One region of the Burkholderia sp. 10_S31 genome, then DNA from elsewhere that is predicted to be linked to it. Evidence: riboswitches for the same ligand, from Rfam matches in the RefSeq annotation. Region 1 holds a riboswitch; each other region holds the start of a gene.
The links. A riboswitch is a leader RNA that binds a small molecule or an ion and turns the genes downstream of it on or off. The one in region 1 is predicted to bind cobalamin.
Positions count from the first base shown of each region.

Region 2: it holds a riboswitch for cobalamin, as region 1 does, so the genes downstream of both, AC1Z3W_RS32550 (FecCD family ABC transporter permease) here and AC1Z3W_RS08990 (TonB-dependent receptor domain-containing protein) in region 1, are expected to answer to the same signal.
Region 3: it holds a riboswitch for cobalamin, as region 1 does, so the genes downstream of both, AC1Z3W_RS14665 (CbtB domain-containing protein) here and AC1Z3W_RS08990 (TonB-dependent receptor domain-containing protein) in region 1, are expected to answer to the same signal.
Region 4: it holds a riboswitch for cobalamin, as region 1 does, so the genes downstream of both, cobG (precorrin-3B synthase) here and AC1Z3W_RS08990 (TonB-dependent receptor domain-containing protein) in region 1, are expected to answer to the same signal.

Region 1 is NZ_JBXOWK010000001.1:1,995,768-2,003,273, forward strand. Features, by position in the region: gene AC1Z3W_RS08990 (TonB-dependent receptor domain-containing protein) at 1-1,528, opposite strand, end outside; cobalamin riboswitch at 1,740-1,932, opposite strand; gene AC1Z3W_RS08995 (helix-turn-helix domain-containing protein) at 2,043-3,098, opposite strand; gene AC1Z3W_RS09000 (hypothetical protein) at 3,268-3,612, shown strand; gene AC1Z3W_RS09005 (Dabb family protein) at 3,602-4,234, shown strand; gene AC1Z3W_RS09010 (NADP-dependent oxidoreductase) at 4,291-5,283, shown strand; gene AC1Z3W_RS09015 (SDR family NAD(P)-dependent oxidoreductase) at 5,327-6,202, shown strand; gene AC1Z3W_RS09020 (SDR family NAD(P)-dependent oxidoreductase) at 6,204-7,028, shown strand; gene AC1Z3W_RS09025 (hypothetical protein) at 7,075-7,323, opposite strand; gene AC1Z3W_RS09030 (threo-3-hydroxy-L-aspartate ammonia-lyase) at 7,460-7,506, opposite strand, start outside.
Region 2 is NZ_JBXOWK010000003.1:2,670,795-2,678,300, reverse strand. Features, by position in the region: gene AC1Z3W_RS32585 (LysR family transcriptional regulator) at 1-673, shown strand, start outside; gene lgt (prolipoprotein diacylglyceryl transferase) at 763-1,653, shown strand; gene AC1Z3W_RS32575 (SIMPL domain-containing protein) at 1,822-2,562, opposite strand; gene AC1Z3W_RS32570 (EVE domain-containing protein) at 2,768-3,229, opposite strand; RNA gene ssrS (6S RNA) at 3,300-3,481, opposite strand; gene AC1Z3W_RS32560 (cell division protein ZapA) at 3,562-3,876, opposite strand; gene AC1Z3W_RS32555 (hypothetical protein) at 3,873-4,223, opposite strand; cobalamin riboswitch at 4,400-4,656, shown strand; gene AC1Z3W_RS32550 (FecCD family ABC transporter permease) at 5,089-6,087, shown strand; gene AC1Z3W_RS32545 (ABC transporter ATP-binding protein) at 6,084-6,902, shown strand; gene cobT (nicotinate-nucleotide--dimethylbenzimidazole phosphoribosyltransferase) at 6,955-7,506, shown strand, end outside.
Region 3 is NZ_JBXOWK010000001.1:3,267,485-3,274,990, reverse strand. Features, by position in the region: gene AC1Z3W_RS14675 (inorganic phosphate transporter) at 1-862, opposite strand, end outside; gene AC1Z3W_RS14670 (histidine phosphatase family protein) at 984-1,571, opposite strand; cobalamin riboswitch at 1,616-1,751, shown strand; gene AC1Z3W_RS14665 (CbtB domain-containing protein) at 1,791-2,000, shown strand; gene AC1Z3W_RS14660 (CbtA family protein) at 2,014-2,736, shown strand; gene AC1Z3W_RS14655 (LysR family transcriptional regulator) at 2,759-3,667, opposite strand; gene metE (5-methyltetrahydropteroyltriglutamate--homocysteine S-methyltransferase) at 3,796-6,090, shown strand; gene AC1Z3W_RS14645 (MFS transporter) at 6,363-7,506, opposite strand, start outside.
Region 4 is NZ_JBXOWK010000003.1:1,576,086-1,583,591, forward strand. Features, by position in the region: gene cobJ (precorrin-3B C(17)-methyltransferase) at 1-1,663, opposite strand, end outside; gene AC1Z3W_RS27350 (precorrin-2 C(20)-methyltransferase) at 1,660-2,394, opposite strand; gene AC1Z3W_RS27355 (precorrin-8X methylmutase) at 2,391-3,017, opposite strand; gene cobG (precorrin-3B synthase) at 3,010-4,374, opposite strand; cobalamin riboswitch at 4,481-4,671, opposite strand; gene AC1Z3W_RS27365 (bifunctional cobalt-precorrin-7 (C(5))-methyltransferase/cobalt-precorrin-6B (C(15))-methyltransferase) at 4,876-6,111, shown strand; gene AC1Z3W_RS27370 (cobalt-precorrin-5B (C(1))-methyltransferase) at 6,111-7,199, shown strand; gene AC1Z3W_RS27375 (cobalt-precorrin-6A reductase) at 7,196-7,506, shown strand, end outside.

The sequences.
Region 1 (7,506 bases):
CGCGGATATGCGAGCGGCCGATGTTCATCGGCGAGAACGTCGCGGGGTTGTACGCGATCAGGTTGTTGATGCGCGTGTCGTAGATCGCGGCGCTGAACGTGCCGTACGCGGTGTTCGCGTCGAGCGCGGCCTCGACCGAATCGCTGCGCTCCGGATTCAGGTTCGGATTGCCGTAACCGGGGTAGTACAGGTCGTTGAACGCCGGCAGGCGAAACGCATTGCCGTACGACACGCGCGCCGTGTACACCGGCGTGATCGCCCACGACAGCGCAGCGTTGCCGGTGTTCACGGCTTTCCCCGCGATGATCTCGTGACGGCCCGCGACGAACATCGTCACGCTGCCGAGCGTCGCCGATTGATGCAGCGAGAACGCGGAGTCATTGCGCGTCGGCACGCCTTCCGGCATGTCGACGGGCAGGAACGCCTGCTCGCGCGTGAAGTCGTACGCGACTTTCGTCTCGCCCGACAGCGGCAGGCCGAACAGGCGGAAGCCGTGTTCCTGATGCGTCAGCGACGTCGACGAGCTGATGCGCTGCGAGTTGATCTGGTCGGTCGAAATGGACGGGTCGCTCGCATACAGGAACTGGCGGTCGTTCGCATAACCGAACGACTGGTCGAACTGCGTGTCGGGCGTGATGTCGAGATGGAACGCGATGCCGGTCGTCAGCTGATGATCGAGCTGTCGGTTCGCAAAGCCGGCGTTGTCATAGGACAGGTCGGAGCGGTGATACAGCGCGAACGTCGAGATCGACCAGTTGTCGCGTGCGTAGCCGAGGCGTGCATCGAGGTCCTGCGCGTGATACGGATTGCGGCCGTCCTCGTGGTATGGCAACACGGGCCGCGTTGCGTCGATGCCGGCCGTGTTGTAGTCGTGCAGCCCGAGCGAGTAGGTGAGTCCGCCGAGTGCGGCGAGCGGCCCGGTGGAGGGCACGGTGCCCGACGTGCGCAACTGCGTGTCGAAGGTCTTGTTCGAGCCGCCGCCGAACGACACGGTCGTCTGGTTGGGTTGGCCGGCGGCGCGGCGCGTGAACAGCTGCACGACGCCGCCCATTGCGTTCGCACCGAACGACGCGGCGGCCGGCCCCGAAATCACCTCGACGCGCTCGAATGCTTCGGTCGGCAGGTCGGCCCACGGCGCGATGCCGGTGGTCGGCGAGCCGATCCGGATGCCGTCGATGAACACCGCGACCTGGCTGGCCGACGAGCCGCGGATGCTGACCGATGCCGACGCGCCGGGGCCGCCGGTCGTCGAGACGGTCACGCCCGGCAGTGTCGCGAGCGCCTGCGTGATGCTCGGATCGCTCGGCGACAGCCGGTCGAGGTCGGCGCGCGTGAGCACCTGCGTCGTCGCATAGCGCTGGTCGAACGACTCGGGCAGGTGCCGCGTGTCGGTCACGGTGATCGTCGGGAGGTCGGCGCCATTTGCAGGCTGGGACGGCTGCGCGGGTGCCGTGTCGCCAGCGGCGTGGGCGATCGGGGAGAGCAGCGCGGTGGCGGCGGACGTGGCGAGAAGGTGGCGAAGATTCATGATGCGGCGAGCGTGATCGTGTTGCAGGTACGGCGTACGCGCGGGAAGACGCCGCGCATGCCGGCGGCGCAGCGGCGCGACGCTTCCGGCGTGGAAGCGGAGGCGGAAAGATGGGACATCCGAAGGATCCTGAGGTCGGGCCGTCCATGCAACGGGGCGACCGCCAAAGGCGGTGCCTGGCGCGCCGGGACACCCCGCCCGGTGCGGCTGCTTGGACCTCGGGTCGATGGCAGGTCTCCTGGCTCGCGGGTCGTCATTCGCGCCGGCCTTCCCGGTTTCCCAGTGGCGTGGAGTGGCGCGGATTCGCCGCTTACAGTTGCGGGGGCAGCCGCAGATTCGAGGCGCTGCCTCTCCTGCGTTCCCTTTTGATCCCGTCTCCGGGAACCATCAGCGCGCAAGCGTAATGGCGAGCGCTCGGGCGCGTCAATTATCGAAGCACGCGGGGATGCGAAAAAACGTCATTGTTCGGCGAATTTTTTCTATTTCCTTTCGCTCAAGGCGCCCGAACCGCGCTTCATGTCTGATGAAACGGGATCTCGGCGGCGCCGCAATCGCGCCGGAATCGGCTCGGTGCGATGCCCGTCCATCGCACGAACGCCCGCCGAAACGCTTCCTCGCCACCGAATCCGAGATGCGCTGCAATCCGCGCGACCGGCCAGTCCGACTCGCGCAGGCAGCGCCGCGCGACGTCGGCGAGGCACTGCTCGCGCAACACGTGATAGCCGCTGCCTTCGGCGGCCAGCCGCCGCCGCAACGTCGCCTCGCTCACGCCCAGCCACGTCGCCAGCTCGGCGAGCGCCGGCAGCGCCTGCTCGCGCGCGAGCGCCGCATCGAGAAAGCCGCGTACTTGCTGCGCCCATGACACGACGGCCGGCGCCGCATCGATCAGACGAAACGGAAAATCGACGAGGAAGGCGGCAAGCTCACCCGGCTGGCGGATCACGCGGGCATCGAGCCGCGCCGCATCGAACGCGAATCCATAGGTCTTGCGACCGATGTCGACCGGCGCGTTGAACAGCCCGAGCAGCGGCATCGCGTCGTCGCGGCGCGGATGGCCGAGCCAGACTTCGTCCGGCCGCAGCGGCTGCCCGATCAGCCAGCCGAACAACTGCAGATAGCAGAACAGCCCGGTCAGATCGACGAGGCATGCGGCCCGGCTGCGCGTGCGGCGCAGCGAATCCATCCGGAACGTCGCACGAGCGTCGCGCACCGTGAGCGACAGCGTGCCGGCACGCGGCGTCAGCATCTCGCAGAACTCGGCCGCACAGCGGATCGCATCGGCGAGCGTCGCACAACTGAGCAGGCAGCGGCACATCAGATCGACTTCCTGCTTGCGCATCGGCGGATGGCCGTCGCCGCGCGCGACCTGCGCCTCGAGCCGCTCGATCGCGTCGCGGTACAGCGCGACGAAGCCGCCGGGCGTCGCTGCCGTCGCTGCCGTTGCGGTCGTTGCGTCCGGCGTCGCGCGCGGTTGCGCCTGCGGCGCACCGCTGCGCGCCAGTTCGTCGAGCAGGCGCACGCCGAGTCCCGGCAGCACGCGGCCGCGTGCCGGCATTGCGCGCTGTTTCATGTCTCTCCCGATCTGAGCGTTGCGACAGGGGTTGGTGAGCGGGCCGGTAGGGGTTCGCCGACCGTCGCCACGCAAGAATGCTATCCACACCGGTTGCTTCCGGCCTCGCCGGAACGGCGTAGGCGGCCGGTTTTGCTTCCCGCCACGAACCACCCGAGACGACCCGCGAATGATTCAGATCGTAGACGAAATCACCCTCGCGCCCGAGCGCATTTCCGACGTGCTGGCGCTGCTGCACGACCGCTATCTGCCGGGCCATGCGGCGCGTGGGCTCGTGGCGGCCGGCCGCTGGGTGTCACCGCCCGTCGCGGTGCCGGGGCAGCCGAGCACGCTGTGGCTGACGTGGCAGGTTGCCGACGCGCCGTCGTACTACCGGATGCGCGCGCTGACCGACGGCGACGTGGTCGCGTTCTGGATGGCCGTCGACGCGCTGTGCGACACGCGTCGCCGCCATGTGATGACGGACGCCGATGCGCCGCTGCCCGCGCTGACGGAGGTCGACCATGCGGCATGACACGGCCCAGATATACGTTTCGGCGATCGACGATGCCGGCGCATTCGAACGTGCATTGCGCGACGCCGCGCATGCGCTGCCCGGCGCAACCCGCGTGGCGCTCGCGCGCAATCTCGAAGGCTGCTGGGGCGCGGGCGGCTACACGCTCGACGTATTGCGCGACGAACGGGCGACCGTTCAAGCGACGGATTTCACCGCGCTGTCGCGTGTGCCGGGCGTCGTGCGGATCGACGGCGCCGCGTGCCGCGCGATCGGCGGCGGCCTGCGCGAGCCGGCGTTGCGCGACGGCGTATGGCGCACGCTGATGCTGCGTGTGCGGCCGGAGGCCGGCGAAGCGCGCGTGCGCGACCTCGAGCGCGAACTGCTGCGCATGCCCGCGTTCATGCCCGGCATCCGCAACTGGCGGCTGAGCCGGAGCGTGGCGCCCGGCGGGTGGACCCACGTCTGGCAACAGGAGTTCGCGCACGTCGGCGACCTGCTCGGCGAATACCTGCTGCATCCGTATCACTGGGGCTGGGTCGACCGCCGATTCGACGCCGAAAGCCCCGACTGGACGGTCGATGCGCTCTCGCATGCGTTCTGTCCGCTCGCGTCGAGCCTGCTGGCCGACACGGCGGCGTGACGCGCGGCGCGCATACGACCCGCCGCAATGCAAACGACAACACTGGAGACACCACCATGCGAGCCTTGCTGATCGACCGCGTCGGTCATTCCGACGCGCTGCGACTGGCCGACGTTCCCGCACCGAAGCCGGGCCCCGGCGACGTGCTGATCCGCGTCGCGTACGCGGGCGTCAATCCCGCCGACTGGAAATGCCGCGAAGGCTATCTCGGCGCGTTCATGCAGATGACGTTTCCGTTCGTGATCGGTTTCGACGGGGCCGGTGTGGTCGAGGCGGTCGGCGACGGTGTCGAGGGTTTCGCGCCGGGGATGCGCGTGTTCGCGCAGACCGACGTCGGCGCGGGACGCTGGGGCGCGTATGCGGAATACGTCGCGGTGCGTCACGACTCCGTCGTGCGCCTGCCCGATGCGGTGGGCTTCGCGGAAGCGGCGGCCACGCCGACGCCTGCGCTGGCCGCGTGGGCCGGCCTGTTCGACGACGGCGGGCTGCGTGCGGGGCAGACCGTGCTCGTGCACGGCGGCGCGGGTGCGGTCGGCACGTTCGCGATCCAGCTGGCCGCCCAGGCGGGCGCGCGCGTCGCCGCGACGTGCTCGGCGCACAACCGCGCGAGCGTCGAATCGCTTGGCGCGGCGGCGAGCATCGACTATCGCGCGCAGGACATCGCCGCGGTCGTGCGGGCGTGGGCGCCCGGCGGCGTCGATCTCGTGCTCGATGCGGTCGGTGGCGACACGCTGCCCGACGCACTCGACCTGCTGGCACCGGGCGGCACGCTCGTGAACATCATGACGCTCGCGGCGGGCGATGCGCAGCGGCTGGCTACGACGGATGCCGAAGCCGCGCGGCGCGGCCTGCGCACCGCGATGACGTATAGCCGGATGCCGAGCGGCGCCACGCTCGCATCGATCGCCGAACGGCTCGGCCGGCGCGCGTTGCGCGTGCCGCGCTTCGACAGTTTCCCGCTCGAACAGGCTGCACGCGCACTCGATCTCGTTCAAACGGGCGACGCGAAAACCAAGTTCGTGCTGCATGTTGTGGATATCGCGGGCTGACGCCGCACGGTCCGCACGCAACATCACCTTCACCGGAGACATCATGACCGACACCCGAACCGCGACGCTCGCGGGCAAATGCGCGCTCGTAACCGGCGCGAGCCGCGGCATCGGCCGCGCGATCGCGCAGCGCCTCGCGTCCGAAGGCGCGACCGTCGTCGTGACGGCGCGCAGCCTCACGCAATCGGCGACGACTGCCGGCACGCTCGCCGAAACGGTCGCACTGGTCGAACAGGCGGGCGGCCGCGCGATTGCGCTCGCCGCCGACCTGTCGAACCCGGCCGAGCGCGATGCGCTCGTCGGACGCGCGGCCCAGGCCGCCGGCGGCCTCGACATCCTCGTGAACAATGCGGGTGTGGCCGACTACGCGTGCGTCGACGCGATGCCGATGGCGATGTTCGACACGACGATCGAGCACTATCTGCGCATCCCGTTCGCGCTGAGCCAGGCCGCGATCCTGCTGATGCGCGCGCGCGGCGCCGGCTGGATCGTGAATGTCGGCTCGGTCACCGCGCTCGCGCCGCCGCGGCCGTTCGACGATTTCTCGCGCGCGGGCGGCGCGACCGTCTATGCGGCGGTCAAGGCCGCGCTGTCGCGCTTTACGCAAGGCCTCGCGGCCGAACTCGAAGCCGACGGGATCGCGGTGAACCTGGTCGCGCCGAGCACCGCGATCCGCACGCCGGGCGCGGCCCGTTATATCCCCGAAGGCTATCCGACCGAGGACGTCGCGTATCTCGCGGAAACGGCGCTCGCGCTGTGCAGCCTGCCGGCGCGCGAGCGCACGGGACTCGTCACGCACAGCCTGCATTTTCCGCTGTCGCAGGGGCTCGCGGTGCGCTCGCTCGACGGCCGCACGCCGTTGCCGCCGCCCGAGATTCCCGCGTACGCGCATCCCCGCATCGACCCGACAGGACGCTGACATGACGTATTCGATTCGCTTCGACGGCGGCACCGCGGTGATTACCGGTGCGGCCAGCGGCATCGGCAGCGGGCTCGCGCGCCATGCCGCCGCGCTCGGCATGCGCGTGGTGCTGGCCGACCTCGACGCGGCGAAGCTCGACGCGTTCGCCGCGACGCTCGACACCGACGTGCTGTGCGTGCCGACCGACGTCAGCCGGCCGGAGGCCGTCGATGCGCTGGCCGACGCCGCATGGCAGCGCTTCGGCGGCGTCGACCTGCTGTTCAACAACGCGGGCGTGATGGCGACCGGCTTCAGTTGGGAAATCACGCCGGAACGGTTCGAGCGCAGTTTCGCGATCAACGTGCACGGCGTGCTGAACGGGATCCGCAGCTTCGTGCCGCGAATGCTCGAGCGCAACCTGCCGGCGCGCATCGTCAATACCGCGTCGGTCGGCGGGTTCCTGCCGAGCCCGTTGATGTCGCCTTACTCGGCGACGAAATTCGCGGTGGTTGCGCTGACCGAATCGCTGTACGGCGAGCTGAAGATGCTCGGCGCGCCGGTCGGCGTGTCGCTGCTCGCGCCGGGCCCGGTGCAGACGGGCATCTTCAACGACCCGTTCGGCGCCACGCACGACCGGCCCGAGGTGCAGGGTTTCGTCGAGACGATGCGCGCGATGCTGAACGCGCACGGGATTACGCCCGACGCATTCGCCGCGCGGGTGTTCGACGGCATTCGAGACGGGCGCTACTGGCTGATTCCGCAGCCGGAGACGATCGACGGCGCGCTGCAGCGGCGCACCGCGGACATCCTCGCCGCGCGCGATCCGTCCCTGCCGTCGTTGTGAGGTCGCGATGCGGGCCGGCCGTGCGATGTGACCGGCCCACGCGGCATTACATATGCGTGCCGGAGCGCGTGCGGCCGCTCGGATCGCCGCCGCGATCGGGCGGCGTATTGTTCTGATCGATCTTCGCGAGCACGAAGCCGGCGGCCGGCAGCGCGGCGGGCGAACGATGGGTGGCCTGCGCGACAAGGGCGTGCGGCGACGTGGCGGGAAAACCGGATGACGTCACGCCCGGTTGAGCGAACGCCGGGAGGGATGCTGCCGCGAGGGCGGCAGCGACGATCGCGTGCGTGTTCATGGCGACTCCTTCTTCACGACTGACCTGACTGCGGGACGACCTAATCAGTCTAGGGCGCGAAACTTAACGCGACGTGAAGCAGCGGCGGCGTGCGGATGACAGGATGTTCATATCAGTCATCCGCGCGCCGCGACGGTCATGCGGCCGCGGACACCAGCGCGCAGAAGTTCTCGAGATCGACGT
Region 2 (7,506 bases), on a different contig from region 1:
GCTGCCGCCGCTCGCACGGCGCCTCGCGCGCGGCGAAGCCGGTTCGCTGTCGCTCGCGTTCGTGTCGACCGCCGATTACGGGCTGCTGCCGTCGCTGCTGCGCGCGTTCGGCGCGCGCTATCCGCAGGTGCGGCTGCAGCTCGCGGAGGCGACGAGCGACGTGCAGATCGACGAACTCGTCGCGGGCCGCATCGACGCGGGGCTCGTGATTCCGCCCGTGCCGCCGCGCCATGCGGCCGGGCTGTCGTACCTGCCGGTCGTGCGCGAGCCGCTGGTGGTCGCGATGCCGGCGGCCGCGGCGCCGGACGTGCCCGAAGACGAACCCGTGCATCTGGCCGAGCTGGCCGCGTTGCCGCTCGTGATCTTCCCGCGCCGTTTGGCGCCCGGCTTTTATGACATCATTACGGGCTGCTACGGCGCGGCGGGGGAAACCCCGCGCATCGGCCAGGAGGCGATCCAGATGCAGACGATCGTCAGCCTCGTGTCGGCCGGCATGGGTGTCGCACTGGTGCCGCAGTCGCTGCGTAACCTGCGGCGCACCGGCGTGGTCTACCGGCCGCTCGCCGGCGACGCGCCGGTCGTCGAGACGGGCCTCGTGTGGCGCACGGGGGATGTCAGCCCCGTGCTTGCCGGCTTCATCGACGTCGTGCGCGCACACGGTCTCGCCGCGTGATGCGAACGATGGCGCGCCGGCGCCGTCCAATGCGTGGTGCGGCGCCGGTGCGAGCGCCGTACCGCATTCGAAAACTTCATCGCTAACCCATGATCATTCACCCGAATTTCGACCCCGTAGCGATCCACCTCGGGCCGCTGGCCGTGCGCTGGTACGGCCTCATGTATCTCGTCGGCTTCATCGCGGCGATCGTCGTCGGCCGGATCCGCCTGAAGCTGCCGCATGTCGCGGCGCAGGGCTGGACCGCGAAGGACATCGACGACATGATGTTCTACGGCGTGCTCGGCACCGTGCTCGGCGGCCGGCTCGGCTACGTGCTGTTCTACAAGGCTGACTTCTACTTCTCGCATCCGCTCGACGTGTTCAAGGTGTGGGAGGGTGGGATGTCGTTCCACGGCGGCTTCCTGGGCGTGACGCTCGCGATGGCGCTGTTCGCGTGGCAGCGCAAGCGCCACTGGCTGCAGGTCACCGATTTCGTGGCGCCGATGGTGCCGACGGGGCTCGCGGCCGGGCGGCTCGGCAACTTCATCAACGGCGAGCTGTGGGGTCGCGTGACCGATCCGAATTCGCCATGGGCGATGATGTTCCCGGGCGCGATGCGCGACGACGCAGCATGGCTGCCGAAGCATCCGGCGCTCGTCGAGAAGTGGCATCTCGCCGATGTGTTCATGCAATACCAGATGCTGCCGCGCCATCCTTCGCAGCTCTACGAAATCGCGCTCGAAGGCATTGCGCTGTTCTTCGCGCTGTTCTTCTTCTCGCGCAAGCCGCGGCCGATGGGGGCGGTGTCCGCGCTGTTCCTGATCGGCTACGGGCTCGCGCGCTTCACGGTCGAATTCGCGCGCGAACCGGACGATTTCCTTGGCCTGCTCGCCCTCGGCCTGTCGATGGGGCAGTGGCTGTCGCTGCCGATGATTCTCACGGGCATTGCGCTGATGGTGTGGGCGTATCGCCGCCGCGCGGCGAATGCGGTTGCGTAATGGAGTTGTGTCATGCGCGCTCCGTGTGACGTATGACGCGTGATGCGATGCCGATGCGCACGATCGGCATGCGCACCGACCGCAGGATCGCAAAGCGCAGGATCACAAATGAAAACGCCGGCCTTCGGGCCGGCGTTTTCGCATCTGCCGAGCGTCGCGCGATGCGCGTTACTTCATCTGCACCGAGCCGTTGACCGTCACCGACACGGTCGCCTTGCCGCCTTCGACCGAGATCGGCGCGCTCATCTTCGCGTTGTCCATCGGCGCCGCGGCCATCGCCATCATGCGCGTGTACGGCTGCACATTGCGGCCGCCGCCGACGTTCACGTCGCGAATCGAGTAGCTGCTGTAGCCGAAGGCCTTCGCGGCTTCGTCCGCGCGTGCACGGAACGACTTGATCGCTTCGGTCGTGAGCTTCTGCTCGGCCGCACGCTGCGCTTCGGGCGACAGCGAGAACTCGACGTTCGCGACCTGCATCTGGTTCGACAACTGGCCCGCGAGTTTCGACGCCGCCGCGAAGTCGCGCGATTCGAGCACGACTTCGGTACGGCCGCGCCATGCGGAGATTTTCCCGTCGCGATCGGTGCTCGGATATACGGAGAACGCGCCGGTGTGTGCGGTGACGCCCGATACGCCCTTCGCCTGTGCGAGCGCCGCATCGGCGCGCTGGTTCAGCGCGGACGTCAGGCTGCCCGGGTCCTTCGCCTGCTGTTCGTAGAACAGCGTGATGTGGATGATGTCCTGCGGCACGTCGGCGCTGGCCTGCGACGACAGCGACAGCACGCCCGCCGGCTCCGGAAAGTGCGGGTTCGCGGTTTGCGCGTGCGCGGCCGGCGACGCGAGCGTCAGCGCGACGGGCACGGCGACGGCGAGGGCGAGCGACAGCGCGAGTGCGGATTTCTTGGTCATTGTTGGATTCCTTGTGCGAGGGCGCGCACGCGGATCACGCGTGCGCGACGCGGGCGTACCGCGCGACAAAAAACGGCCGTCGCCCGATCGGACGACAGCGGTTGCTTAGGCCGCGCGAACGCTCCGCGAGTTCCGTGATCGTGGCGCGTGTTGACCGGATTTGACCTTTGGCGTGCGCGAGCTGCACGCGCCTTACTGCGTGCGCCTACTTCATCAGCTTTTCGGTGATGAAGCGCCATTCGGCGCGCGTGACGGGCGTGATCGACAGTCGGTTGCCGCGCGCGAGCACGCGCATGTCGGCGAGTTCGTCGTGTTCGCGCAGCGCGGCGAGCGGCACGAGCGGCGACTTTTTCACGAAGCGCACGTCGACGAGCAGCCAGCGTGGTGCTTCCTGCGTCGACTTCGGATCGTAATACGGGCTTTTTGGATCGAACTGGGTGGGATCGGGGTAGGGTGTCGACGAGACTTCGGCGAGGCCCGCGATGCCTGGCTCGGGGCAACTCGAGTGATAGAACAGCACACCGTCGCCGATCTTCATCGTGTCGCGCATGAAATTGCGCGCCTGATAGTTGCGCACGCCGGTCCAGGGCAGCGAGTGCTGCGGCGCGTGCGCGAGGTCGTCGATGCTTGCTTCGTCCGGTTCGGACTTCATCAGCCAGTATTGCATGGTCGTGATCGACGCAGAAAGAGGCTGCTACAAAAGGAAACGGCATCGGGACTCGCCCGATGCCGTTGGATAGGCCCCCGCCTTGGCCGCTAGGCCGGCATCCTGAACCTGGGGTTCAGAATTGGTCGCAGTTAGCAGCACATCGGGTACATCAGACAGAGTGACGCGCGCGCCCGTGCTACAAATTTCCGCAACCGTGCACATGGCATTGGTTCAAGGAATATATGACCTTGGCGAACCAGGCAGGGAAGCTGACTGAACTGTGTTTCGTTGCGCCAATTTGACCACCGTTGATCGCCGAGATCAAGGGGAATCGACGCATCGATCGAACGTTACTGCGTCTCGTGCTGTGCGAGCACCGCGCCGAGCTGTTCGTTCATCTGATGCATTGTACGACGGATTTCTTCCGCCGGAAATGCTTCACCGTGCCGCACGCTCGTTTGCAGCCGCAGCAATTCGGATGCGAGCGACAATGCCGCCATTACCGCGATGCGATCGGTGCCGCGCACCGAGCTGTTCGCGCGGATCTTCGACATTTCGGCGTCGACGCGCGCGACGGCCTCGAGCAGCGCCGCTTCGGTCTCGGCCGAACAGGCGAGCCGATAGGGCTGACCGAGAATCGAGACTTCGATCTGCTTGGTGCTCATGCATGTTCTCCGTGGCTGGCCGCGTCGTCGCTATCCGTGCGCGCCTGCGCATCCAGCAGGTCGAGCTGGTTGTCGGTTTGCTCCGCATTCTTCGTGCGCGGCAGCTTTTCGAGAATCGCGTTCAGTTTGACCTGGGCGTCGTCGATCTTCGCCGACAGCGTGTCGCGCTCGGCCGCGAGCGCATTGCGTTCGTCGCGCAGTTGCGCAAGTTCCGCGCGGACCGCGTCCGCTTCCGCGCGCATTTGCGCGACCTGCTCCTCGAGCGCGAGCCGTTCCGAGTGATAGCGCTTGTTCAGCGAGATCAGACGGCCAATATTTTGAGATAAAGTTTCGAGTTCGTTGAGCATCTGCTGCGTCCTCTAAAGACCCAGCATTTTAGCGCGGAATAACGCGCATTCCGACATCTGTAACGTTTCCAGTCGTAACACCCCGGCTTCTTGCCGCGAATACACGGCTCCGGCGTGTTCGCGGCGCGCGCCAGGCACGCGTTCGGCCGCTTTCTTGACGCTCGCGCGGCCGGCTCCTAAACTGGCGCCGCCTCGGTGCTCGCGCGTGCGTCGCGCGGTTAAACGGGAAGCAGGCCGCGCGCTCCGCCCGGAGATCGCCAACCTGCGCTGCCCCCGCAACGGTAAGCGGCCGCGTCGCGTGACGCAGGCCGGCTCGGGCGCGTTTCGCGTGCAGGTAGGTCGCACGCGGGCGCGGGCCACTGCGCGTGACACGCGCGGGAAGGCGAGCCGGTACGCCGCCAGCCCGGATACCGGCCGAGGCGAGGAGCCAGCACGGCTTCATGACGCGCGGCCTGCGGGGAAGCGGGGCGCGCAGTGCTTCACGGGACTTGTCTTCGATGCTGACCCCAATCGTCCGCACGGCATTCGGCGCACGCCGCGGCGTACCGCTTGCCGCCGTCGCGCAGGCCGCGGCGGACGCCGATTCGTCCGGGATCGGCGCCGACGCTCGTCGTCACCACGCCGATCGACCCGATGCGGCACCTTCCACTATATTGCGCAGAACGCCGGTCGCGCGAAGGTGCGGCCCGGCGGATCGCGGCCGTTGCATGCCGGTATGGCCGGCGTGCGGCGCAACAACCCGTTCGACAAGGATAACGAGCTTGCGTATGCCTACAACGCGCCGAAGCGCGACGCCCGTGCCGCGCTCGGTCGGCAACAGTGGTCAGCCGACCTGTCGCGCGTCATGCGCGATGCCGTACGCCGCATGAGCGCCGCGCGTGCCGCCGCGATCTGGGCCGTGCTTGCGGCCGTGGTCGCGCTGCTGTTCGTCGCGTCGCTGTCGATCGGCAGCGTGCCGATGTCGCCGTGGCAGGCGCTCGCGTCGCTCGTGCCGCACGGCGGCGACGCGCTGTTCGCCGACATCGTGCGCACGCTGCGGCTGCCGCGCGCGCTCGCGGGTTTCGCCTGCGGCGCGCTGCTCGCGCTCGCCGGTGCGCTGCTGCAGGTGCTGCTGCGCAATCCGCTCGCGGAGCCGTACGTGCTCGGCGTGTCGGGCGGCGCGGCGGGCTTCGCGCTCGTCGCGATGATCGCGGGCGCCGCGTGGTGGCTCGTCGATGCGTCCGCGTTCGCCGGCTCGCTCGCGTCGGTCGCGCTCGTGCTCGGGCTGGCTCGCCGCGAGCTGTGGCGCGGCGATTCGCGCGATGCGTCGCCGCGGCTGCTGCTCACCGGTGTCGTGATCGCGGCCGGGTGGGGCGCGCTCGTCACGCTGCTGCTGTCGCTCGCGCCCGATGCGCGGCTGCGCGGCATCATCTTCTGGCTGACGGGCGACCTGAACGGCGTGACGGCGCCCTGGTTCGCATGGGGTGCGCTGCTGGTGGCCGCCTGCGTCGCGCTGCCGGCCGCGCCGCAACTCAACGTGCTGCTGCGCGGCGACGCGACTGCACATGCGCTTGGCGTGCCGGTCGCGAGACTGCGCATGCGGATCTACCTCGTCGCGTCGCTGGCCGCCGCGGCCGCGGTGACGACGGCCGGCACGATCGGCTTCGTCGGCCTCGTCGTGCCGCACGCGCTGCGGCTCGCATTCGGCAACGACCAGCGCATGCTGCTGCCCGCCGCGATGCTCGCGGGCGGCGGCGGCGTGATGGCGGCGGACCTGCTCGCGCGCACCGCGATCGCACCCGCGCAATTGCCGGTCGGCGTGATGACTGCGTTGATCGGCGTGCCGGTGTTCCTGTGGATGTTGCTGAGGAGACCGATGCGATGACGCACACCGTATCGCACACCGGCGGCGACATGGCCTGCGCGGCGGTCGACCTGACGCTGAAGGCCGGCGCACGGACGCTGCTCGACGGCTTCACGCAAGGGTTCCGGCCCGGCGAGATCTGGTGCGTCGCGGGGCCGAACGGCGCAGGCAAGACGACGCTGCTCGCGACGCTCGCGGGCCTGCAGCAGCCGGCCGGCGGCCACGTCGAGATCGACGGCCGGCCGCTCGCCGCGTGGTCGCCCGAAGCGCTCGCGCGGCGCCGCGCGCTGATGCCGCAACAACTGCACGACGCGTTCAGCGCGACGGTATTCGACACGGTGCTGCTCAACCGCTTTCCGTATTTTGGCGGCTGGGGCTGGGGCTGGGAGCGTGACGAGGACCGTGCGGCCGCGCGCGCCGCGCTCGCGACGTTCGGGCTCGCCGAGCTCGCGTCGCGCGACGTGCTGTCGCTGTCGGGCGGCGAGCGGCAGCGCGTCGCACTGGCCGCGACCCTGTGCCAGGACGCGCCGCTGATGCTGCTCGACGAACCGCTCGCCCATCTCGACCTGCATCACCAGATCGATGGCCTGACCGCGCTGGGCGCGTGGCTCGACGCGGGCCCGCGCACGGTGCTGTTCTCGTGCCACGACCTGAATCTCGCGCGGCGTTTCGCGACGCACGCGCTGTTGCTCGACGGCCGCGGCCATGCGTGGGCGGGCCCCGTGCACGACGTGCTGACGCCGGCGCGCGCGAGCGACGCGTTCGGCTATCCGCTCGTGCTGATTCGCGAGAACGGCCGCGACGCGCTGCTGCCTGCGTGGCCCGAGCGGCGATGAACTCCCTTCTTTCGATGCGCGGCAGCGGCCGCGCCAACGAGGCAACCTTCCAATGACGAAACCGACCGACTTCCCGCCCGCGATCGCGCCGCTCGACGACACGCTGCGCAAGCGCCTGCAGCATGTGATCGATCACAAGACCAAGCCGCCGGGCAGTCTTGGCCAGCTCGAGGCGATCGCGCTGCAGATCGGCCTGATCCAGCATACCGAGCGGCCGCAGCTGCAGCGCCCCGTCACGATCGTGTTCGCCGGCGACCACGGGATCGCGGCCGAGGGCGTGAGCCCGTATCCGCAGTCGGTCACCGCGCAGATGGTCGCGAACTTCCTGGCCGGCGGCGCGGCGATCAATGCGTTCTCGGGTGTCGCGCAGAGCGTGCTCGAGATCGTCGATGCGGGCGTCGCGTCGCCGCTGCCGGTATCCGACCGGCTCGTGTCGTTGCCGATCGCGCGCGGCACGCGCAACTTCGCGGTTGAGCCCGCGATGACGCGCGACGAGGCGAACACCGCGCTCGCGGCCGGCGCCGCACGCGTACGCCTGCACGCATCGCTCGGCACGAACGTGATCGGCTTCGGTGAGATGGGGATCGCGAACACGTCGTCGGCC
Region 3 (7,506 bases), 1.3 Mb from region 1:
CCGCCTTGTTCAGTGCATACGCAGTCGGCACCGTGCCGATCAGGATCAGCATGATGAGGCCCATCCCCTTCTGCCCGTCGTTCGACCCGTGCGCAAACGACACGCCCGTGCACGTGAGGATCAGTAGGCAGCGGATCCAGAACGGCGGCGGCTGATCCTTCGGCGGCTCCTTGTACAGTTCCGGAATCCGCACGACGGCCTTCAGCAGGAGCAGCAGCAGCGACGCGCACAGGAAGCCGACGATCGGCGAGAACAGCAGCGACTTGCCGACGCCGAGCGCCTGGCCCCAGTCGACGCCGCTCGTGCCCGACGGCCCGTGCATCAGCTGGTTCATCAGCCCGACGCCGATGATCGACCCGATCAGCGTATGCGAGCTCGACGACGGCAACCCGAAATACCAGGTCGCCAGGTTCCAGACGATCGCGGCGATCAGCAGCGCGAACACCATCGCGAAACCCGAACCGCTGCCGACCTGCAGGATCAGCTCGACAGGCAGCAACTGCAGGATGCCGAATGCGACGGCGCCGCTAGAAACCATCACGCCGAGGAAGTTCCACATGCCTGACCAGATCACCGCGACGTTCGGCGTCAGCGAGTGGGTGTAGATCACGGTCGCGACCGCGTTCGCCGTGTCGTGGAAGCCATTGACGAATTCGAAGCCGAGCGCGATCACCAGCGCGGCACCGAGCATCAGGTACGGGAACAACGATCCTTCGCGGATGGGCGACAGATCGGCAATCAGATGGGTGGCGATATAGACTGCACCGATCGCAAGCACCAGCAGGAAGACGGCATAGCCGACCTGCCGGGTACGTTCGGTGGAGCCGGAATTGTGCGCGGCGGACGAAGCAGGCTGATTCATGACGGCATCTCGTAAGGGAACCGCAGCCAATCCTAGCTTTCGCTATCCGTCAGTTTGATGACAATCGGGAGGACGAACCGTTACCTTTCAGATATGTAAGAAAATGGCGCCGTCAATCTCCTTACGCATCGGTATCGTGCCGAACCTCGTCCGTGGCCACTGTCCAGCCATCTCGCGATGCGGTGAATACCGAGCACGACAGCGGCGCGACTTCGATGCGGATCGCAGCCTTTGCACCTATCCGACGCACGTGCGCGATGGCAGCCCGAACGATCGCCGCATGCGTGATCGCGACGATATCGCGATCGCGCGGCAGCGCGTTCAACCATGCGTCGACGCGGCGTGCGACGTTCTCGAACGATTCGCCGCCGTGCGGCGACGCGGACGGATCGTCGATCCAGGCGCCGAGCTCGTCGGGGATATCGCGCGCGAGGTCGTGCAGCCGCTTGCCGCGCCAGTTGGCGTAGTCGACATCGCGCAGCGCATCGTCGATGCCGGCGCGCAGCCCGAGCGCATCGGCGGTTTGCTGCGCACAGCGTGCGGGGCTGCACAGCACGATCGCGTCGCGGCTGCCGGCGAACCGCTCGCGTAGCGCGGCAGCATCGGCGAGCCCGCGGGCATCGAGCGCATCGTCAGCGGGAAACGCGCCGGCGCGCATCGCACGGGTCGACGCATGCGCGATCAGGCACAGCGAGGCAGGCTGGGTCATGTCGATGTCCGGAAGGTTTTGCATGGCCGCGCCCGTCGTGCACGGGCCTTCAACGCGCGAACGTTCGCGCGTACAATTCGCACGATACGAAAGGCGGAAGCCGGTGCAAGCCCGGCGCGGTCGCGCCACTGTAACCGGGGATCCTCGATCCCGGAAGCCAGACCTGCCTGCGTATTCCATCCAACATTTGTCGGGGCGCGATTCCCCTGAGGTGCATCCATGAGCGAAGCAGTGCTGAAGCCGGTCGTCGTGCCGGCGCCCATTCCCGTCCGCGAACTGTTGCCGTGGGCCATCTTCGTCGGCCTGATCCTGCTGCTCGCGCTGTATTTCGTCGGCGCGGAACAGGGCGCGACGTCGCTCGTACCGGGCATGTACGTGCACGAGTTCGTCCACGACGGTCGCCATCTGCTCGGCTTTCCCTGCCACTGACGCGGAGTACACGATGGTCGGAAAGCTGCTCATGCGCGGGATGCTCGCAGGCATCGCCGCGGGCCTCCTCACGTTCGGTTTCGCCAGAATCGTCGGCGAACCGCAGGTCGATCAGGCAATCTCCTTCGAAGAAAAGACCGACGCCGCCAAGGGCGAAGCGCCGGAGCCCGAACTGGTCAGCCGTCACACGCAGGCCGGCGTTGGCCTGCTGACCGGCGTCGTGACCTACGGCGCGGCATTCGGCGGACTGTTCTCGCTGGTCTTTGCGTATGCCTACGGACGAGGCAGCCGCCTCCCGGCGCGGCCGCTCGCCGCATGGCTCGCGCTGGCGGCGTTCGTCGCGCTCGTGATCGTGCCGAACCTCAAGTACCCGGCCAATCCGCCGTCGGTCGGCGACCCCGACACGATCGGCTATCGCACGGGGCTGTTCTTCCTGATGATCGCGATCTCGGTCGCGACGATGGTGTTCTCGGTCAGCGTGCGCCGCCATCTGCTGGCGAAACTCGGGCAGTGGAACGCGTCGATCGTCGCCGGGCTCGTGTTTGTCGCGATCATCGCGGCCGTGCAGATCGGGCTGCCGTCGGTCAGCGAGTTGCCGGCCGATTTCCCGGCGGCCTTGCTGTGGAAGTTCCGCGTCGCCGCGATCGGCATGCAGGCGCTCATGTGGACGACGATCGGCCTGCTGTTCGGTGCATGGGTCGAACGCGGTGAACGCACCGGCATGCGCGCCGCCTGACGCACGTTGCACCGGGGCGCGCCTAGCGCAGCATGCGCGGCGCGCTCCACGTCGATTCGCGCGCTAGCGCGACGAATGCGGCCAGATAGTCGATCGATGCATCCGCTTCGCGGATACCGAGAAAGATCTGCTTCGCGATGCCCTTCTTCCCCAGCCTGACCGGCACGACCGGCATCCGGTCCGCATATTCGTCGGCAAGCCATCTCGGCAGCGCGGCCACGCCGCGCCCGCTCGCGACCATCTGCAGCATGATGTCAGTCGTCTCGATCGACTTGTGGCGCCGCGGCACGATGCCGGCCGGCGTCAGGAACTGGTTGTAGATGTCGAGCCGGTCGGTCTCGACCGGGTAGGTGATCAGGACTTCGTCGGTCAGCTGCTCGGGCGTCACGTAGTCGGCGTTGGCGAACCGGTGCGCGTCCGCGACGACCAGCACCTGCTCGTAATCGAACACGGGATCGAAGCGCAGCCCCGGCTTGTTCAGCGGGTCGGGCGTCACGAGCACGTCGATGTCATGGCCGAACAGCGCGCCGATGCCGCCGAACTGGAAGCGCTGCTTCACGTCCACGTCGACGTCCGGCCAGCGCGACAGGTACGGCGACACGACCTTCAGCAGCCACTGGTAGCACGGATGGCACTCCATCCCGATGCGCAGCGTGCCGCGCTCGCCCTTTGCATACTGCTTCATCCGCTCCTCGGCGAGCTCGAACTGCGGCAGCAGCCGGTTCGCGAGCTTCAGCAGATATTGCCCGCCTTGCGTGAGCCGCAGCCCGCGTCCTTCCCGATCCCAGATCGGCGTGCCGAGCTGCTGCTCGATCTTCCGGACGGTATGGCTGAGCGCCGATTGCGTGAGATGCAGCGCATTGGCGGCTGCGGTCAGCGAGCCCTGGCGCTCGACTTCACGGATCACGACGAGATGGAATCGTTCCAGCATGGATATCGCTCAACCCAGAGATGCATGAACAAATTTAATGGATAAATGAAATAATGCCATTTTATTTCATGGGATGAAATCCCTATGATGACTGCCGGATCTTCAATTTTTCTCTGGACGGCAGCTTCATGGTTACGACACACAACCTCGGTTTCCCGCGCATCGGCGCGAAGCGCGAACTCAAGTTCGCTCTCGAACGCTACTGGAAGGGCGAATCGCCGCGCGACGAGCTGAGGGCACTCGGCGCCTCGCTCCGCCAGCGCCACTGGAACGACCAGCGCGAACTCGATCTCGCGCCGATCGGCGATTTCGCGTTCTACGACCAGGTGCTCGACATGAGCTTCACGCTCGGCAACCTGCCGAAGCGCGTGCAGGACTTCCACGGCGATCCGCTCGACAACTATTTCCGCGTCGCGCGCGGCCGTTCGGCGCAGTCGGCGGAAGAACATGCGGCATGCTGCGGCGGTGTCGCGGCCGGCGAAATGACGAAGTGGTTCGACACGAACTATCACTACATCGTGCCGGAACTCCATGCGGACACGAACTTTTCGCTCGATCCGTCGCGACTGCTGCAGCAATTGGCCGAGGCGAAGGCGCAAGGCATCAACGCGAAGCCGGTGATCCTCGGCCCCGTCACGTATCTGTGGCTCGGCAAGGCGAAGGACGATTCTGATCGCCTCGCGCTGCTGCCGAAGCTGCTGCCGGTGTACGGCGCGCTGCTCGACACGCTGACCGCGCAGGGTGTCGAATGGATGCAGATCGACGAGCCGATCCTCGTGACCGAACTCGACGCCGAATGGCGCCAGGCATTTCGCACCGCGTATGCGGCGCTCGAAACGCGCCGCATCAAGCTGCTGCTCGCGACGTACTTCGGCCAGTTGCAGGACAACCTGACGCTCGCTGCCTCGCTGCCGGTCGACGGCCTGCACATCGACGCGATCAACGCGCGCGACGAAATCGATGCACTGGTGCGTGAACTGCCGGCCGACCGCGTGCTGTCGGTGGGCGCGATCAACGGCCGCAACATCTGGAAGACGGACCTGAACGCGACGCTCGACTGGCTCGAACCGCTCGCGAAGCAATTGGGCGGTCGCCTGTGGCTTGCGCCTTCGTGCTCGCTGCTGCACGTGCCGGTCGATCTGGCGAGCGAAGAGAAGCTCGACGCGGAGATCCGTTCGTGGCTTGCGTTCGCGCTGCAGAAGCTCGACGAACTGAAGGTGCTCGCGACCGCGCTGAACGAAGGCCGCGACAGGGTGGCCGACGCGCTTGCCGCAAACGCCGCCGCGATCGAGTCGCGCCGCCGTTCGCCGCGCGTGCACAACCCGGCGGTGAAGGCCTCGATCGCGCGCATCGACGCGCAGCTCGGCAACCGCGCGAGCCCCTATCCGGAACGCGCGCCGAAGCAGTCGGCACGCTTGAACCTGCCGGCCTTCCCGACGACGACGATCGGCTCGTTTCCGCAGACCGCCGAAATCCGCCAGGCGCGCAGCCAGTTCAAGGCCGGCGCGCTGGATGAAGCCGGCTACCGCAACGCGATGCAGGCCGAGATCGAGCGCAGCGTGCGCGAACAGGAATCGCTCGAGCTCGACGTGCTCGTGCACGGTGAAGCCGAGCGCAACGACATGGTCGAATACTTCGGCGAGCAGCTCGACGGCTACGCATTCAGCCAGTTCGGCTGGGTGCAGTCGTACGGTTCGCGCTGCGTGAAGCCGCCGATCCTGTTCGGCGACATCAGCCGTCCGAAAGCGATGACGGTCGAATGGATCGCGTACGCGCAGTCGCTGACGAACAAGCCGATGAAGGGCATGCTGACCGGCCCGGTGACGATCCTGAACTGGTCGTTCGTGCGTGACGACCAGCCGCGCTCGGTGTCGTGCTACCAGCTCGCGCTCGCGATCCGCGACGAAGTGCTCGATCTCGAGAAGGCCGGCGTGCGCGTGATCCAGATCGACGAGGCCGCGCTGCGCGAAGGGTTGCCGCTGCGCCGCGCGCGATGGGGCGAGTACCTGACGTGGGCGGTCGAGTCGTTCCGCATCACGGCGAACGGCGTGCGGGACGACACGCAGATCCACACGCACATGTGCTATTCGGAGTTCAACGACATCATCGCGTCGATCGCCGACATGGACGCGGACGTGATCACGATCGAGACATCGCGCTCGGACATGGAACTGCTCGACGCGTTCGACAGCTTCAGGTATCCGAACGAGATCGGCCCGGGCGTGTACGACATCCATTCGCCGAACATCCCGACGCAGGATCACATCGTCGGCCTGATGAAGAAGGCGGCCGAGCGGATTCCGGCGGAACGCCTGTGGGTGAACCCGGACTGCGGACTGAAGACGCGCCAGTGGCGGGAAGTGATTCCGGCGCTGACGAACATGGTCGCCGCCGCCAAGACGCTGCGCAGCCAGGTGCAATAACGCGCGAATGCGGTATGCCTGCCGCCGCGATCGATGATCCGGCGGCGGGTGCCGTACCGGTCGAGACCGTCCCGGGCAGGCCTCGGGACACGTCGTTTCCGCTGCTTGATCCTCGAGGTGCATTCCCGCCATGTGCGAACGCATCCGCTACCCGCTCGACCAGCGCGAAACAGACGGGAGAGCGGAATCCCGGAGCGGGAGTGCGCGACCGGACGACCGCCCGCATGCGTGGAAACCGGGCAGGCGAAGCCGCCTGCCCGTTGCACCGGAAATTACGCGGTGCGCGCGCCGCGCGGCAGCGGCTCGTTCGTCTTGCCGGGCGCACTCGCATCGTCAATGCTGACGCGACGCGAGATCAGCCACACGCACAGCGATGACAGGATCGCGGCGCTGGTGTACTGGAGCGCGAGCGGCCACCATTGTGGCGCGGTGTTCTGCGCGATGATGGTCGCAACGAGCGGCATGAGGCCGCCGGCGAGCGCGCCGCACACCTGGTACGCGATCGAGATCGCCGTGTAGCGGATGCGTGCGACGAAGATACCGCTGACGAAGCCTGCAACCACCGAGTAGTAGCCCGATTCCGCGAGCGTCGCGAGGCCGACGCCGACCGTAATCGACAGCGGCGTGCCCATGTGCACGAGCGGCAGCATGACGAACGGGACGATCGCAGCCCATGCGCCGGTGATCAGCAGCACGCGCGTGGTGCCGAAGCGCTGCGCGAGGAACGCGGCCGCGAGCTGCACGACGAACTGCAGCACGGCGACGATCGTCATGCAATGCAGCACCATCGACCGGTCGAGCGACAGGAACTGCGTGGCGTAGCTGATCATGAAGATGTTGCTGAAATACACGCCGGCGATGCCGTAGACGTTCGCACCGATCGCGAGCAGCAGCAGCGGCCAGTACTTGAGCGCTTCGCGCACCGGGTTCTGCGCGGTATTGCCGCTCTTTTTCACTTCCTCGAACTCGGGCGATTCCGACACGCTCGCGCGGATCACGAAGCCGACGATCAGCAGCACGGAACTCGCAAGGAACGGCACGCGCCAGCCCCAGCTCATCATGTCGTCCTTCGACAGCGTGCTGATCGCGCCGAACGCGAGCATCGACAGGATCAGGCCGCTCGCGCTGCCGAGCTGCGCGAACGACGCGAAGAACGTGCGCTTGCCTTCGGGCGCGTGTTCGCCGGCGAGCAGCACCGCGCCGCCCCATTCGCCGCCGACCGCGATGCCTTGCAGCACGCGCATCAGCACGAGCAGGATCGGGGCGATCACGCCGGCCTGCGCATGGGTCGGCAGCAGGCCGATCGCGACCGTCGACACGGCCATCAGCATCAGTGTCGCGAGCAGCGAACGCTTGCGGCCGAAGCGGTCGCCGAGATAGCCGAACATCACGCCGCCGAGCGGCCGCGCGAAGAAG
Region 4 (7,506 bases), on a different contig from region 1:
TGAAACGTCGCGTCGTCGACGAACCGACGATCACCATCGTGCGCATGTCCACCTGGTCGCTGCGCAGCGCGCCGAGAGTCGTCGTTGCGAGTGTCGCGCCAGGCCGGCCGATATCGCGGCCGAGCACGACGACCGTATCGGCCGCGCGATGCGCGCGCACGGCGTCGAGCGCACGATCGAGCTGCCACGGCCGCGCACGCGAGATCGGATTGTAGAACGCCATCACGAGATCGGCTTGCGCCGCATGCCGCAGGCGCGTCTCGATCACATCCCATGGCTTCAGGTTGTCCGACAGCGAGATCGCGCAGAAATCGTGGCCGAGCGGCGCACCGGCCTGCGCGGCGGTCGCGAGCGATGCCGATACGCCGGGTTCGACGCGCAGCTCGACCGCCGCCCATTGCGGATCGCGCGCTTCGTCGAGTGCCTCGAGCACGGCCGCGGCCATCGCGAACACGCCCGGGTCGCCCGACGACACGACCGCGACGCGCCGGCCTTCGGCCGCCAGTTCGAACGCATGGCGCGCGCGCTGCATTTCTTCGCGATTGTCGGTGCCGTGCACGCGCTGGTCCGCGCGGAACGGGCCGGCCATCGTCACGTAGGTCGTATAGCCGAGGATGTCGGTGGCTTCCGCGAGTGCGGTGCGCGCAGCCGGCGTAAGCCATGCGGCATCGCCCGGGCCGAGGCCGAGCACCGTCAGGCGGCCCCGCGCACGGCCGAGCGTCGCGGGATCGACCGGCTGCGCGGCAACCGCGCAGGCGAAGCCGTCGGACGTTGTGCGCAACGTGTGCGCCACGCGCAACGCATTGCCGAGCACGGCCGCCGCATCGGTGTCGCCGCCGGCAACATCCGCGAAGCGCAGCGGCACGCCCAGCGTGTGCGCCGCCGCTTCGACCCGTGCCTCGCCGAGCATCGTCGCCGGTGCGACGAGCGCGGCGAGCGCCAGCCGCGCGAGGCCTTGCGCGTCCAGCAGCGCATCGATGCGTTCGGCGAGCGGGGGCGCCGCGTCGGCCTGCACACCGCGCGCATCGATGCCGACCACCACGCTGCGCGGATGGATCACGAGTTCGTCGCGCGCGCCGCGCCACGCATCGGGCGTCACGCGGATCGCATGCGCTGCCGCGTCGTCGCGCGGCAGCGCGACGTCGTCGAGCCACGGTGCCGCGCCGTCGATGCGCGTGGCCGCGCCCGCGAGCAGGTCTGACACGAAGCGCTTGCCTTGCTGGAGATCGGCGAGCGCATAGCCGTCGGGTGGATTGAGCACGCATGCGCCGAAGCGCAGCTCGCCGCTCGTCGTGATCGCCGGTGCGACGCCGAGGCATTCGGCGATTTCGCGCGCGATCACGTTGACGCCCGTCAATCCGCCGAGCAGCGGCACGACGGCCGAGCCGTCTTCCGCGACCGCCAGCACAGGCGGCTCGACTCCCTTGTCGGCCAGTGCCGGCGCGACGCAACGGATCACGATGCCGGCCGCGCACAGCGCGACGATCGGCAGGCCGCGCGCGTAAAGCTCGCGCAGGTGTGTGCCGAGCTCGTCGAACGGCACGTCGGCCTCGACGCGCGACGCGAGCCCGTGCACGAGCGCCCCCGGATAACGCGCCTGGATGCGTCGCGCGGTTTCGAGCGCGCCCGCGCCGAGAATCACGATCGCGGGCGGAGTCGTCATCCTTGCCATTTTTCCCCCGGTACGACGAGCAGCGAGAAATACGGCGATGCCATCGGGTCGACCTCGTCGAGCGGCACGATGCGCTGGGTCGCCATCGTCGCGCGCTCGACGTACAGCGCGCGCTTCGCGAGCCCGAGTGCGTCGAGCACGCGCCGCACCTTGTCGAAGTTGCGGCCGAGCTTCATCACGACGGCCGCGTCGGCCTGTGCGAGCCGCGCGCGCAGTTCGTCCTCAGGCAGCACGCCGGACAGCACCGACAGGCTCTGGTTGCGATAGACGAGCGGCTGGCCGAGCACGGCCGTGCCGCCGAGCATCGCGCACACGCCCGGGATCACTTCGGTGTCGTAGCGCGGCGCGAGGCGATCGTGCAGGTACATGTACGACCCGTAGAAGAACGGATCGCCTTCGCAGATCACCGCGACGTCGCGCCCGGCGTCGAGATGCGCCGCGACGATCTCGGCGGCCGTGTCGTAGAAGTCGGCGATCACCGTCTCGTAGCAGAGCGGCGGCGGCAGCGTCTCGGTCGTCACCGGATAGACGAGCGGCAGCTGCGTCTGCGCTTCGAGCAGGTGCGCTTCGACGATCCCGTACGCATTGCCTTTCTTGCCTTTCGCGACGAAATACGCGACCACCGGCGCGGCCTGCAGCACGCGCAGCGCCTTGATCGTCATCAGCTCAGGGTCGCCGGGGCCGACGCCGACCCCGAACAGGCGTCCGCGCGGGGCCGTCATTCGGCCTCCGTCGCGAGTGCGTTGACCGCGGCGGCGGCCATCGCGCTGCCGCCGCGTCGGCCGAGCAGCGCGACGTACGGCACGCCGCGGCTGTCCGCGTCGAGCATCGCCTTCGATTCGGCCGCACCGATGAAGCCGACCGGAAAGCCGAGGATCAGCGCGGGGCGCGGCGCACCGGCGTCGATCATGTCGAGCAGGTGGAACAGCGCGGTCGGCGCATTGCCGATCACGACGACGCTGCCGGCCAGGTGCGGGCGCCACAGTTCGAGCGCGGCGGCCGAGCGCGTGTTGCCGAGATGCCGCGCGAGGTCGGGCACGGCCGGTTCGCCGAGCGTGCAGATCACGCGATTGCCGGCCGGCAGCCGCGCGCGCGTGATGCCTTCGGCGACCATCTTCGCGTCGCAGAGAATCGGCGCGCCGGCCGCGAGCGCGGTGCGGCCCGCCGTGCCGGCGCCGGCCGAAAAGCGCAGGTCGTAGACGACATCGACCATCCCGCACGCGTGGATCACGCGCACCGCGAGTTTCTCGAGATCGGGCGGAACCTGCGACAGGTCGGCCTCGGCGCGGATCGTCGCGAACGACTGGCGGTAGATTTCCTGCCCGTCGCGAATATAGTCAAGCATCGGTGGTGTCCTGGCTGTGCCGCGCGCCCGTCAGTCGGGCCGCGGCCTGGTCAATCGTCAGATGGCGCGCGAGCGGGGCGCCGAGGCCCGCGGCGGCGTCGCGCCGGTAAAGGTCGTAGCGTGCGGGCGCGACCGCGACGAGCGTGTGCGTCGCGGGGTGCGGCAGCGCGCAGTGGCGCTCGCAGCCGGTCAGGTGCACGTCGACCGGATGGCCGACGCGCGCGGCCAGCGCGAGCGCATCGTGTTTCGTATCGGCGCGCGACTTCGCGCAGCCCGCGCTGCCGGTGCAGGCAACCAGCGCCGCCAGCGGGTCGGATGCCGTGCATACCAGGCCGAGCGACGCGAGCGCATCGAGCACGGCCGGCGCGCGCTCATGCCGTATGCCATGCACGAACACGCCTTGCCACGGGGTCATCGACAGCGTGCCGTCGCCTTCGGCTTCGGTCAGTGCCGCGAGTCGCTCCAGTTGCGTCGCGTCGAGCCGGCCGAGCACGCACTGCGCGCCGACGCTGCAGTACGCCGCGTCGAGCGACGGCCGCGCGCCGAAACGCAACGCGGCATCCGCCGGCTTGCGCCGCCAGCCGGCCAGTGCCGGATCGGCCTCGAGCGGGAAGGGTACGTAGTGCTGCGCGCGCGCGCGCAACGCGCGTTCGCCGCCGGTCGCGAGCCATGCGCGCATCCGCGTGACGTCGGCCGGCGCAAGATCGAGGAACGCGAGCAGCAACGCACGCACGAGCGCGACGGCCTGGTCCGGCGCCACGTCGAACGACGCGGGCGAATCGTCGGACGAGACCGGCGGACAGCCGGCCAGGCCCGCGGCGATGCGGACCGCGCCGTCGCCGCGGCGCCGCGCGGCGAGCCAGATGTCGTGCGGATGATCGAGCGCCGCGACCGATTCGCCGCCGTCGAGCTGGATCGAGAATTTCGGCGACAGCTCGCCGCGGCGCGGCGCGTGCGTCAGCATGTCGAGCAACGGAAGCGCGAGTGCGCGGCTGTCGAGCAGCGCGGCGGGATCGAGCCCGGCGAGCGGGCTGAGCATCACATTGCGGACGTCGTCGCTCGCGGCGAGCGCGGCCGTATCGGCGGTGGCGTCCGCAGTTGCATCGACGGGTGGGCCGAGACCCGCGTCGAGCAACGCACGCGTCAGCGCGTCGGCCGCGCCGTCGCGAATGCCGCGCAGCTGGAGATTCGCGCGATTGGTTGCGTCGATCGTGCCGGAGCCGTACACGCGCGCGGCGGCGGCGATCGCGCGCGCCTGGCGGGCCTCGAGCCGGCCGCCCGGCAGCTTGATCCGGCACAGTCCGCCGTCGGCGGCCGCGACGACGCGCACGAGCCCCGGGCAAGCCGACGGGCGCACGACGGGTGACGCAGGAATCGAAACGGGGGCGGAACTCACGGGATACCGGGACAGTGTCGCGCCGCGGCCAACGCATCGGTACACCCCGCCCGACGCCGACTGGCACGCACGCACTTTCAGGCCGGCAGGTCTCCTGGCTGACAGGTCGGCGCCGGCTCCCGGCCTTCCCGGTGAAACCAGTGGCATGAGGGGGAGATCGGCTCGCTGTCTACAGTTGCGGGGGCAGCCACAGCGGCGCGAGGCGCGCCCTGTGTTCCCTCTTCGGCCCCGAAGGGCACCGGCGAACGAACGGCCGTAGGATACCCGATTTCACGGTCGCTTCGCGACCGCCGGGCGCGTGCCGCGATCGCAGCGAAACGCGGCCCGGCGCCGGCGGGTCAGCAGATGAAACGCGCGGTGGAACACGGTACCATGCCGACTTTCGCAACGCGGACGGCCGCGCCGGCGCCTTCTCGGCCGCCGTGCGGCGACTCGATGAAATCGGACGATGGGGAAGGGTGCATGACGGCGTGGCTGACGGTAGTGGGCATCGGCGACGACGGCTACGCGGGGCTCGGACGCAGCGCGCGGCGCGCGCTGCTCGAGGCGACGCGGGTCGTCGGCGCGAAGCGGCACCTCGACATGCTGCCCGCGCGGCTGCCGGCCGCACGCGAAGCGTGGCCGTCGCCGTTCGACCTGTCGGGCCTGCTCGCGCGGCGCGGCACGCCCGTCTGCGTGCTCGCCAGCGGCGACCCGATGCTGTTCGGCGTGGGCGCCACGCTCGCGCGCGAACTCTCCCCCGACGAATGGCGCGTGCTACCCGCCCCGTCGTCGCTGTCGCTGGCGGCCGCGCGGCTCGGCTGGCCACTGCAGGACGTCGGCGCGGTGTCGCTCGTCGGCCGGCCGCTCGCGACGCTCGCGCGCCACCTGCTGCCGGGCCGGCGCCTGTTCGTGCTGAGCGCCGACGGCCGCACGCCGGCCACGGTGGCCGCCGAACTCGCCGCGCGCGGCTTCGGTCCCACGCGCATCAGCGTGTTCGAGCATCTCGGCGGCCCGCTCGAGCGGCGTCTCGACGGCCTCGCGCAAGACTGGCACATCGCCGAAACCGCCGCGCTCAATCTCGTCGCGCTCGACTGCCGGGCCGGCCCCGATGCGCCGCGCCGCGCGCTCACGCCCGGCCTGCCCGACGACGCGTATCGCCACGACGGCCAGCTCACCAAGCGCGACATGCGCGCGCTGACGCTCGGGCGCCTCGCGCCCGCGCCCGGCGAACTGCTGTGGGACGTCGGCGCGGGCAGCGGCTCGATCGGCATCGAATGGATGCGCGCGCATCCGTCGTGCCAGGCGATCGCGATCGAGTCGCATGCCGAACGGCAGCGCTTCATCGAGCACAACCGCGACGCGCTCGGCGTGCCGGGCCTGCAACTCGTCGCGGGGCGCGCGCCCGATGCGCTCGCGGGGCTCGCCGCACCCGATGCGATCTTCATCGGCGGCGGCGCGACCGCACCCGGCGTGCTCGATGCGTGCTGGTCGGCGCTGAAGCCCGGCGGCCGGCTCGTCGCGAACGCGGTCACGCTGCAGGGCGAACTGGCGCTCGCCGCGTGGCGCGATGCGCATGGCGGCACGCTCACGCGCGTGTCGCTCGCGCACGCCGAGCCGCTCGGCCGCTTCGATACGTGGCGGCAGCCGTTGCCGGTTACGCTGTACGACGTGCGCAAACCCGATTCAACGGCAACGGCATTCACGGACCTCGCGTGATGCGCGACGAAACCCCCGAACAACCGGCACCGCTGCGCTTCGGCTATACGACCGGCAGCTGCGCGACCGCGACGTCGCTTGCCGCCGCGCGCCTGCTGCTCGCGGGTCGCGCGGACGATGCGGTCGAGATCGTGTTGCCGAAGGGGCAGCGCGTGATGATGCGGCTCGAATTCTGCCGGGCCACGGCCGACGGTGCGGAAGCCGGCACTGTCAAGGACGCCGGTGACGATCCGGACGTCACGCACGGCGCGCTGATCTTCGCGCGCGTTGCGCTGTCCGCCGCGCCCGGCGTGCGCTTTCATGCGGGGCCGGGCGTCGGCACGGTCACGCGCGCGGGGCTCACGCTGGCGGTCGGCGAACCGGCGATCAATCCGGTGCCGCGCCAGATGATGACCACGCACCTCGACGCGCTCGCGGCCGAACACGGCTATGCAGGCGGCTTCGACGTGACGATCGGCGTCGAGGGCGGCGAGGCGCTCGCGCTGAAGACGATGAACCCGCGGCTGGGCATCGTCGGCGGATTGTCGATCCTCGGCACGACCGGCATCGTGCGGCCGTTCTCGTGCTCGGCGTACATCGCGTCGATTCATCAGGGTATCGACGTCGCCCGCGCGAACGGGATCGCGCACATCGCCGCGTGCACCGGCAACGCGAGCGAGGACGCGATGCGCGCGCACTACGGCCTGCCCGACATGGCGCTGATCGAAATGGGCGACTTTGCCGGCGCGGTGCTCAAGCACCTGCGCCGCGCGCCGATCGCGCGGCTGTCGATGTGCGGCGGCTTCGGCAAGCTCAGCAAGCTCGCGGCCGGCCATCTCGACCTGCACAGCCGGCATTCGAGCATCGACCTGCCGCTGCTCGCGCAGTGGGCGGCCGAGGCCGGCGCGAACGAGGCGCTGCAGGCCGCGATGCGCGCGTCGAACACCAGCCAGGAAGCGCTGAAGCTCGCGAACGCCAGCGGCGTGCCGCTCGGCGACATCGTCTGCGCGCACGCGCTGCGGGTCGCGCGCGACATCGTGCCGGCCTCGGTCGCGGTCGAGATGTTCGCGATCGACCGGCAGGGCCGCTTCGTCGGGAGCGCACGATGAGCGCGCGCATCCTGCTGCTCGGCGGCACCGGCGACGCGCTGAAGATCGCACGCGCGCTCGGCCCGCGACACGTCTATAGCCTCGCGGGCCTCGGCAAGGTGCCCGACGACCTGCGCTGCGACGTTCGCGTTGGCGGCTTCGGCGGCGCTGCCGGGCTTGCCGCGTATCTGCGCAGCGCCGGCATCGGCCTCGTGATCGACGCGACGCATCCGTATGCCGCACAAATCAGTGCAAATGCCGCGGCCGCGGCGCGTGAAGCGGGCGTGCCGCTGTGGGCGCTGCGCCGTGCGCCGTGGGCGCCCGGGCA